Regions from separate parts of the Mesorhizobium sp. M1E.F.Ca.ET.063.01.1.1 genome, predicted to be linked through region 2. Evidence: predicted binding sites of a transcription regulator. Region 2 holds the regulator's gene; the other holds the start of a gene.
What was found. The regulator HrcA, encoded in region 2, represses chaperone genes, less so after heat shock. The targets are predictions, from matches to a motif close to GTTAGCACTCNCNNNNNGNGAGTGCTAAC.
Positions count from the first base shown of each region.

Region 1: EOA29_RS21555 (co-chaperone GroES) is a predicted target of HrcA. The motif match lies at 1,755-1,783, and genes of this name have one in related genera.

Region 1 is NZ_RZSC01000333.1:1,177-5,754, reverse strand. Features, by position in the region: partial or broken gene EOA29_RS21560 (vitamin B12 dependent-methionine synthase activation domain-containing protein) at 1-1,474, shown strand, start outside; cobalamin riboswitch at 1,549-1,835, shown strand; gene EOA29_RS21555 (co-chaperone GroES) at 1,834-2,151, shown strand; gene groL (chaperonin GroEL) at 2,257-3,879, shown strand; partial or broken gene EOA29_RS21545 (hypothetical protein) at 3,906-4,085, shown strand; gene EOA29_RS21540 (fatty acid desaturase) at 4,171-4,578, shown strand, end outside.
Region 2 is NZ_RZSC01000139.1:5,537-10,114, forward strand. Features, by position in the region: gene hemW (radical SAM family heme chaperone HemW) at 1-161, opposite strand, end outside; gene rdgB (RdgB/HAM1 family non-canonical purine NTP pyrophosphatase) at 158-835, opposite strand; gene EOA29_RS12985 (VOC family protein) at 835-1,245, opposite strand; gene rph (ribonuclease PH) at 1,484-2,200, opposite strand; gene hrcA (heat-inducible transcriptional repressor HrcA) at 2,335-3,417, shown strand; gene EOA29_RS13005 (hypothetical protein) at 3,455-3,652, shown strand; gene EOA29_RS13010 (sorbosone dehydrogenase family protein) at 3,755-4,578, shown strand, end outside.

The DNA.
Region 1 (4,578 bases), on a different contig from region 2:
CAAGATCCTGATGGCGACGGTAAAGGGCGATGTCCACGACATCGGCAAGAACATCGTCGGCGTAGTCCTTGCCTGCAACAATTATGAGATCATCGATCTTGGCGTCATGGTGCCTGCGGCGAAGATCCTGCAGACGGCGCGTGAGCTAAAGGTCGACGTCATCGGCCTGTCCGGCCTGATCACGCCCTCGCTCGACGAGATGGCGCATATGGCGGCCGAGATGGAACGTGAAGGCTTCGACATTCCGCTGCTGATCGGCGGTGCGACGACCAGCCGCGTGCATACGGCGGTCAAGATCCATCCGCGCTATGCGAAAGGCCAGACGGTGTATGTCGCCGACGCCAGCCGCGCCGTCGGCGTGGTGTCGGCACTGCTGTCGAACGAGGCCAAGGCCGGCTATGTCGAGAACGTTCGCGCGGAGTACAAGAAGGTTGCCGACGCGCATGCGCGCAGCGAAGCCGACAAGCAGCGGCTGCCGCTCGCCAGGGCGCGGGCCAATGCCCACAAGGTCGACTGGACGGGCTACGAGCCGCCAAAACCGTCCTTCCTTGGCCTAAAGGTCTTCGAAGGCTGGGATCTGGCCGAGCTTGCCCGCTATATCGACTGGACGCCATTCTTCCAAACCTGGGAGTTGAAGGGCCGCTATCCCAAAATCCTCGACGACGAGGACCAGGGGCCGGCGGCACGCCAGCTCTTCGAGGACGCCCAGGCGATGCTGGCGAAGATCATCGCGGAAAAATGGTTTGCGCCCAAGGGCGTGATCGGCTTCTGGCCGGCCAATACCGCCGGCGACGATATCAGACTGTTCACGGATGAGGCCCGCTCGCACGAACTGGCGACATTCTTCACGCTGCGCCAGCAGCTGGCCAAGCGCGACGGCAAGGCCAATGTCGCACTGTCGGATTTCGTGGCGCCTGTGGACAGCGGCAAGGCCGACTATGTGGGCGGCTTCATAGTCACCGCGGGCATCGAGGAAGTGACGATCGCCGAGCGCTTCGTGCGGGCCAACGACGACTATTCCTCGATCATGGTCAAGGCGCTGGCCGACCGTTTCGCCGAAGCCTTCGCAGAGCGCATGCACGAGAAGGTGCGCAAGGAGTTCTGGGGTTACGCGCCCGATGAGAACCTGGCCCCGGACGACCTGATCGGCGAACCCTATCGCGGCATCCGCCCGGCACCTGGCTATCCGGCGCAACCCGACCATACGGAAAAGGCGACGCTGTTTCGTCTGCTCGACGGCGAACGCAATGCGGCCGTCAGCCTGACCGAAAGCTTCGCCATGTGGCCCGGCTCCTCCGTCTCCGGCATCTACCTGTCGCATCCCGAAAGCTATTATTTCGGCGTCGCTAAGGTCGAGCGCGATCAGGTCGAGGACTATGCGCGGCGCAAGGCCATGCCGCTGGCCGAGGTCGAGCGCTGGCTTGGGCCGATCCTCAACTATGTGCCGGCGCGCTACGCCGAAGCGGCGGAGTAAGTCCCTATTACCGCCAGTCGTCCTTGCCCCTGACCGATCTCGCATTCCTGTGGACCGGTTTGGGCGATCGATGATTTGATCAGGGTGCTTAAGGTGCACGTTCGTCTCGCGGATGGGATAATTGGGAAGTCGGTGCCGGCGCTGCCCCCGCTACGGCAGCGGCGCTTTTCGTCTCCACAAGGACCACTGGGCCAAGGCCTGGGAAGCTGCCGAGATGGCGGAACTGTTTTTGATTACCCCTATCTCGATTTCCACTATTTTGGGGCGCTCGAGAATTAAGTTTGGCACTTCTATCTAACGAGTGCCAACCGGGCTATATATGGGCGTGGCCGCTATGCCGGCCTCAGAAAGAAGCTTCCATGAAATTCCGGCCACTCCAAGACCGCGTCGTCATCAGGCGCGCGGAAAGTGACACCAAATCCAAGGGCCGCATCATTGTTCCCGACAATGCCAAGGAAAAGCCGCAGGAAGGCGAAGTCATCGCCGTCGGCCAGGGCGCACGCGACGAAGACGGCGCGCTGGTCGCGCTCAAGGCCAAGGCGAGCCACCTGATCCTGTTCGGCAAATACTCGGGCACCGAGGTCAAGATCGACGGCGATGACCTTCTGATCATGAAGAAAGCCGACATCATGGGCATCATCTTCAACAAGACCGTGGCTGCCAAGAGGGCCGCCTGACGTGCGCGCCGCGCGTATTCACCGGACGCGCATAGGACGCTCCCGATTCTGAGTCTCCGGGCGACGCCGTCGGCGTCTTGCCGTCCCAACCGAACTGGAAAAATCATGCCCCCCAAGGAAATCAAATTCTCCACCGATGCCCGCGACCGCATGCTGCGCGGCGTCGAGCTTCTCAACAACGCCGTCAAGGTGACACTAGGCCCCAAGGGCCGCAATGTCGTCATCGACAAGGCCTATGGCGCGCCACGCATCACCAAGGACGGCGTCGCCGTCGCCAAGGAAATCGAGCTTGCCGACAAGTTCGAGAACATGGGCGCGCAAATGGTGCGCGAAGTGGCCTCGAAGACCAACGACCTTGCCGGTGACGGCACAACCACCGCCACGGTGCTGGCCGCATCGATCCTGCGCGAAGGCGCCAAGCTCGTCGCCGCCGGCATGAACCCGATGGACCTGAAGCGTGGCATCGACCAGGCCGTTGCCGCGGTGGTCAAGGAAGTCCAGGCGCGGTCCAAGAAGGTCAAATCGGCCGGTGAGATCGCGCAGGTCGGCACCATCGCCGCCAATGGCGATGCCACCGTCGGCGACATGATCGCCAAGGCGATGGACAAGGTCGGCAACGACGGCGTCATCACCGTCGAGGAAGCAAAGACCGCCGAGACCGAACTCGACGTCGTCGAAGGCATGCAGTTCGACCGCGGCTATCTCTCGCCCTATTTCGTCACCAATGCCGAGAAGATGCGCGCCGAGCTGGAGGACGCCTACGTCCTCATCCATGAAAAGAAGCTCGGCAATCTGCAAACGCTGCTGCCGATCCTCGAAGCCGTGGTGCAAAGTGGCAAGCCATTGTTGATCATCGCCGAGGATGTCGAGGGCGAGGCGCTGGCGACGCTCGTCGTCAACAAGCTGCGCGGCGGCCTCAAGGTCGCGGCCGTCAAGGCGCCTGGCTTCGGCGATCGCCGCAAGGCGATGCTGGAAGACATCGCCGTGCTCACCGCCGGCCAGATGATTTCCGAGGATCTCGGCATCAAACTGGAGAACATTGCCATTGACATGCTCGGCCGCGCCAAGCGCGTGCTGATCGAGAAGGACACGACCACGATCATAGACGGCGCCGGCAACAAGGCGACCATTCAGGCGCGCATACAGCAGATCAAAAGTCAGATCGAGGAAACCACTTCCGACTACGACAAGGAAAAGCTGCAGGAGCGACTGGCGAAGCTCGCCGGCGGCGTTGCGGTCATTCGCGTCGGCGGCGCCACCGAGTCCGAAGTCAAGGAAAAGAAGGATCGCATCGACGACGCGCTGAATGCTACGCGTGCCGCTGTGGAAGAAGGCATCGTTGCAGGCGGTGGCGTGGCGCTCTTGCGCGCCAGATCGGCGCTTGCCGGCTTGAATGGCGCCAATGCCGATGTGACGGCGGGTATCTCGATCGTGCTGAGGGCGCTTGAGGCGCCGGTCCGCCAGATCGCAGAAAATGCAGGCGTCGAAGGTTCGATCGTCGTCGGCAAGCTCTCCAAGGGCAAGGACTACAATCAGGGCTTCGACGCCCAGAACGAGATTTATGTCGATATGATCAAGGCTGGCATCGTCGACCCGGCAAAGGTGGTGCGGACCGCACTCCAGGACGCCGGTTCGATCGCCGCCCTGTTGATCACCGCCGAGGCCATGATCACCGACGTTCCAGCCAAGGATGCCGCGCCATCCCCCGGCGGTGGCATGGGCAATTGACCGACTCCCTGCCGGGAACGCGCTGCGATGCCCATCGCGCCGAGCGCGAAGCGCTGAAGGTCGCCGACAATGAGCGGGTTTTGGCGGAAGCTGCGGCTGCCAAGGCTGAGGTAAGGGCGGAAGCCGGAGCCCGTCAGACAGAAATGGGCAATCGGGTCTCGCGCGTCGTGGCCGACGAGGCGCCCCGCAAGGCCCGTCAGGCCTAATACTTCAACACCTGCGCCCAATCCCACGGGCGCGGCCATTGCCCTAGCAGATGATCGCAGGGTGGCGAAAAACGGACTGGTTATAATGAGCGCACATGTCTATCCACCCGCTTCACTTGTTGAAGACAATGCCGGAGCGTGGTTGAAGAAGCTGGCGAAATACCGACAGCCGCGTCTAGGGCGTAGCGCCTTCGAACTGTTCATCACTCTTGTCCCTTTCGCCATCTTCTGGGCGGCTGCTTGTCTTTCGCTGACCAACAGCTTCTGGCCCGGGCTGATCGCGATCCTTCCTGCCAGCGGCTTCCTGCTTAGGCTGTTCATGATCCAGCACGATTGCGGCCACGGCTCGTTCTTCGCCCGTCGCGGACTCGATGACTGGACCGGCCGCCTGCTTGGGGTCCTGACTCTGACCCCATATGACTATTGGAGGCGCGCTCACGCCGCCCATCATGCGACTGCAGGCAATCTCGACGAACGCGGAGTCGGTGACATC
Region 2 (4,578 bases):
GTCGCGAAGGCGCGTGCAAACCGCTCCTGGTCGACCGGCTGGTGGCGCACATGACTGTTGAAGTCGCAGTAAGGGCATTTGGCCGCGCAGAACGGCCAATGGATGTAGACGCCGAAGCCGGGGCTGCGGTCGAGCGGCATGGTTTGGCCGATCCCGATCATTCCGAGCCGAGCCTGGCCAGATCCAAGCGCGCCAAATCCAAGCGGGCTTGGGCAAACTTCTGGAAGGCGCGGGCGCGGTGCGACAGCGCCGTCGCCTGGCCGGGCTTCCAGCCGTGTTTTTGCTCCGCGCTCATCTCGCCGAAAGTCTTGTCGAAGCCGTTGGGCAGGAACACCGGGTCATAGCCGAAGCCTAGCGTGCCGCGCGGCGGCCAGACCAGCGTGCCCTCCGCCTCGCCCCGGTAATACTCGGCTTCGCCGTCCGGAAAGGCGAGGCAGATGACGGCGACGAAGCGGCCGGTGCGTTGCGCCGGCTCGGTCGCGCCGACCTCCTGCAGCGCCACTTCGGTGCGCTGCATGGCCATGCCGAAATCGCGTGTGCCATCCGGCGTCTCGGCCCAGTTGGCGGTGTAGACTCCCGGCGCGCCGTCGAGCGCGTCGACGCAAAGCCCGGAATCGTCGGACAGCGCCGGCAGCCCGGTGGCCTTGGCCGCGGCATATGCCTTGATATAGGCGTTCTCCTCGAAGGTCGTGCCGGTCTCATCCGGTTCCGGCAGGCCATATTCCTTGGCCGATTTCGCCTCGAAGCCGAACGGCGCCATCAGGTCGGCGAATTCGCGCAGCTTGCCTTCGTTATGGCTGGCGACGACGATCTTCTGTCCGTTGAGAGAATGCATCACAGGCCCCAGATCCTTGGCTCGGCGAACTCGATCGAATTGCCTGAAGGGTCGCGGATATAGATCGAATGTCCGCCCTGCGGCCATTCGAAATCGCTTTCGATGGCGATGTTCTTCGCTGCCAGATGCCTGCGCCACTCGACGATCTCACCGGCCGTCGCCGTGAAGCAGAGATGGCCCTCTCCGGCCGTGCCATGCGGCGGCACCCTCAGCCTGGCGTCAGGCGCCGGCGGGATCTTGGTCGCCTCGGCGTTGAAAAGCAGCAACACGCCGTCGCCGCAGCGGAAGAAGACGTGGCGGCCCTCGACCTTGCCCAGCGGCTCCAGGCCGATGATGTCGCGGTAGAATTGCTCGGCAGCCTGCAAATCTGTGACGTAGAGAGCCGATTCCAGGATCGCAGAGGGCGTCACGAGGCACCCCCCTCTGGCCTCGGGCGTTCGTCGTTCGCAAAGCCAAGCAATTGGCTTTGCGTCCGCTTCGCGGACCACTCCTCACCCCCCGCAAGGGGGGAGATTGGCAGCTCCGCCGTCGGCGTCTCAACGGTGAAGATTGGCGAAACCCGAAGTGCCGCCCGATCTCCCCCCTTGCGGGGGAGATGGCCGGCAGGCCAGAGGGGGGTGCGAAGGATCGCCAACCTCATCAATAACCCTAAGCCACCGCCATCTGCTGCAGGCTCACCAGCCGCGAAATGCCTTTCTTGGCCAGCGTCATCAGCGCGGCAAACTGCTCTTCGGAGAAGGGCTCGCCCTCCGCCGTGCCCTGGATCTCGACGATGCCGCCCTTGCCGGTCATGACGAAATTGGCGTCGGTGCCGGCCGAGGAATCTTCGAGATAGTCGAGGTCGATGACCGGCTGGCCGTCGTGGATGCCGCAGGAAATCGCGGCGACATGGTCTCTCAGCACCTTGGAGACGCTGACCATCTGGCGGGCTTCCATCCAGCGCAGGCAGTCGTAGAGCGCCACCCAACCGCCGGTGATCGAGGCCGTGCGGGTGCCGCCATCGGCCTGGATGACGTCGCAGTCGACGGTGATCTGCTGTTCGCCCAGCGCCTGCAGGTCGACCACGGCGCGCAGCGAGCGGCCGATCAGCCGCTGGATCTCCAGCGTGCGGCCGCCCTGCTTGCCGGTCGACGCCTCGCGCCGCATGCGCTCGCCGGTCGAGCGCGGCAGCATGCCGTATTCGGCCGTCACCCAGCCCTTGCCGGAATTGCGCATCCAGGCCGGCACCTTCTCTTCCAGGCTCGCCGTGCACAGCACATGCGTGTCGCCGAACTTCACCAGGCACGAGCCTTCGGCATGCTTGGACACGCCGCGCTCGAAGGAGATGGCGCGCATTTCGTCGGATTGGCGTTTGGAGGGGCGCATCGAGGCTCTTTCTGTTCTTTTCCCGGATTCGTCGGCGGCTTGTAGACGCATGCGGCGCATGGCGCAAAGGAAAATGGGCCGTTGCACCCGCAGCCGCTAGGTCTATATCTTTCGGTTGGAGGTTTTTCGCCGGAATGAACAAGGCAGTGGATCCCGCTTCGCAGCCGCCCGTGCTTCAGTCACTCGACATGCGCTCGCGCGACATCTTCAGGCGGATCGTCGATTCCTATCTGCGCGACGGCGAGCCGGTCGGCTCGCGCAGCCTGTCGCGCATCCTGCCCTCGTCGCTGTCGCCGGCCACCATCCGCAACGTGATGAGCGACCTCGAGCATCTCGGCCTCATCTATGCGCCGCACATCTCGGCCGGCCGCCTGCCGACCCAGACCGGTCTGCGCTTCTTCGTCGACGCCTTCATGGAGCTCGGTGATCTGTCCGACGAGGAGCGCCGCGCCATCGAGGCGCAGGTTCGCGCATCTGGCTCGGGCGCGACGCTGGAGCATATGCTGACCGAGGCCAGCCAGATGCTGTCCGGCATGTCGCGCGGCGCCGGCCTGGTGCTCGCCGCCAAGAACGAGGTGGCGCTGAAGCATATCGAGTTCATCCAGCTCGAACCCACGAAGGCGCTCGCCGTCCTGGTGTCGCAGAACGGCGACGTCGAGAACCGGGTCGTCGACCTGCCGGCCGGCATCACCATCTCGCAGCTGCACGAGGCCTCCAACTTCCTCAACGCCCATATACGCGGCCGCACGCTGGCCGAGGCGCGCATCGAGGTCGCCCGCATCAAGGACGAGACCAGGGCGGCTCTCGACACGCTGTCGCAGGACCTTGTCGAGAAGGGCCTCGCGGTGTGGGCCGGCGCGGAAAGCGGCCTGCCGGCGCGTCTCATCGTGCGCGGCCGCGCCAACCTCCTGGAGAACGTCACCGCCCAGGCCGACCTCGAACTGCTGCGCCATCTGTTCGAGGATCTGGAGACGCAGGACGGGCTGCTGCAGCTTCTCGACCTTGCCGAGGAAGGCCCTGGCGTGCGCATCTTCATCGGCTCGGAGAACAAGCTGTTTTCGCTGTCCGGCTCGTCGCTCGTGGTCGCGCCCTATCGCGACAAGGACGCGCGCGTCGTCGGCGCGCTTGGCGTCATCGGCCCGACTCGGCTCAACTATGCCCGCATCGTGCCGATGGTCGATTATACGGCCCAATTGGTTTCGCGGATGCTGAGGTAGAAGCCCGCAAGCAGGGATCGCCGCAAGGAGGGTGGAAATGGCGCTGGAATCGTTCAAGGCCCAGATCAGCCTGTTGCTCGAGCAGATGGTGAACCAGCCCGAGGACGAGCACGAAGTGCAGGAGCAGCTGCGCGAGAAGCTCAGGGAGATGCGCGCCATGGGCCTGCCGCTGCCGGCCGACCTGGTCGCGCTGGAAAAGCGGCTCGACGACGATCTGGATGTCGAGGAAAGCTGATCTGCCGGCAATTCCCGTCAATCCGCGTGCCCGCGCTTCTATTTCGGGACGCCTGCCCGATATCTGCTGTCTGTTGCGCTTGATCGAATGACGGAGAACGGCATGATACGGATCGCCGGTCTTGCAGGCATGGCCCTGCTTCTGGCTTCTGGCGCCTTCGCGCAGCAGGCCGACCAGCCCTTGCTGACGGGCCGGAAGGCCTTCGGCGACTGGAAGGCCGACCGTCCAGGGGTGCGGCGTCTCATCAAGCCGGACGATCTCCAGCAGCCAAATGTCGCCGAATCCGCGTCGAACGGCGGCGGTCTCACCGATCGCCCGGAGGATGCGAAGCCGATCCTCCCGCCCGGCTTTTCGGCCGAGTTGGTCGCGTCCGGCATCGACAGCCCGCGTGTCGTGCGCGTGGCGCCGAACGGCGATCTCTTCGTCGCCGACAGCAGGGCGAACCAGATCCGCGTCTACCGACTTGCCGAGGGCAGCGCGAAACCCGCCGAGAAAGCAGTCTTCGCCAAGGGGCTGACGCGGCCCTATGGCATCGCCTTCTATCCGCCGGGCGACAAGCCGCAATGGGTCTATGTCGCCAACAGCAACAGCGTCGTGCGCTTTGCCTATCGCGATGGCGATCTCGAAGCCTCCGGCAAGCCGGAAACCGTCGTCACCAAGATCCCGGCCAGTCATCACTGGACGAGGGACATTACCTTCTCGCCCGACGGCAAGACGCTCTATCTGTCGGTCGGCTCGGGCTCCAACATCGCCGAGGACATGGGCGCCAGCCCGAAAGGCGGCGTCGAAGAATGGGCGAGGTCTCAGCCGCTCGGCGCCACCTGGGGCGCGGAGGAAGGCCGCGCCGACGTGCTCGCTTTCGATCCCGACGGCAAGAACCGCCGGATGGTCGCCACCGGCCTGCGCAACTGCTCGGGCATGACCGT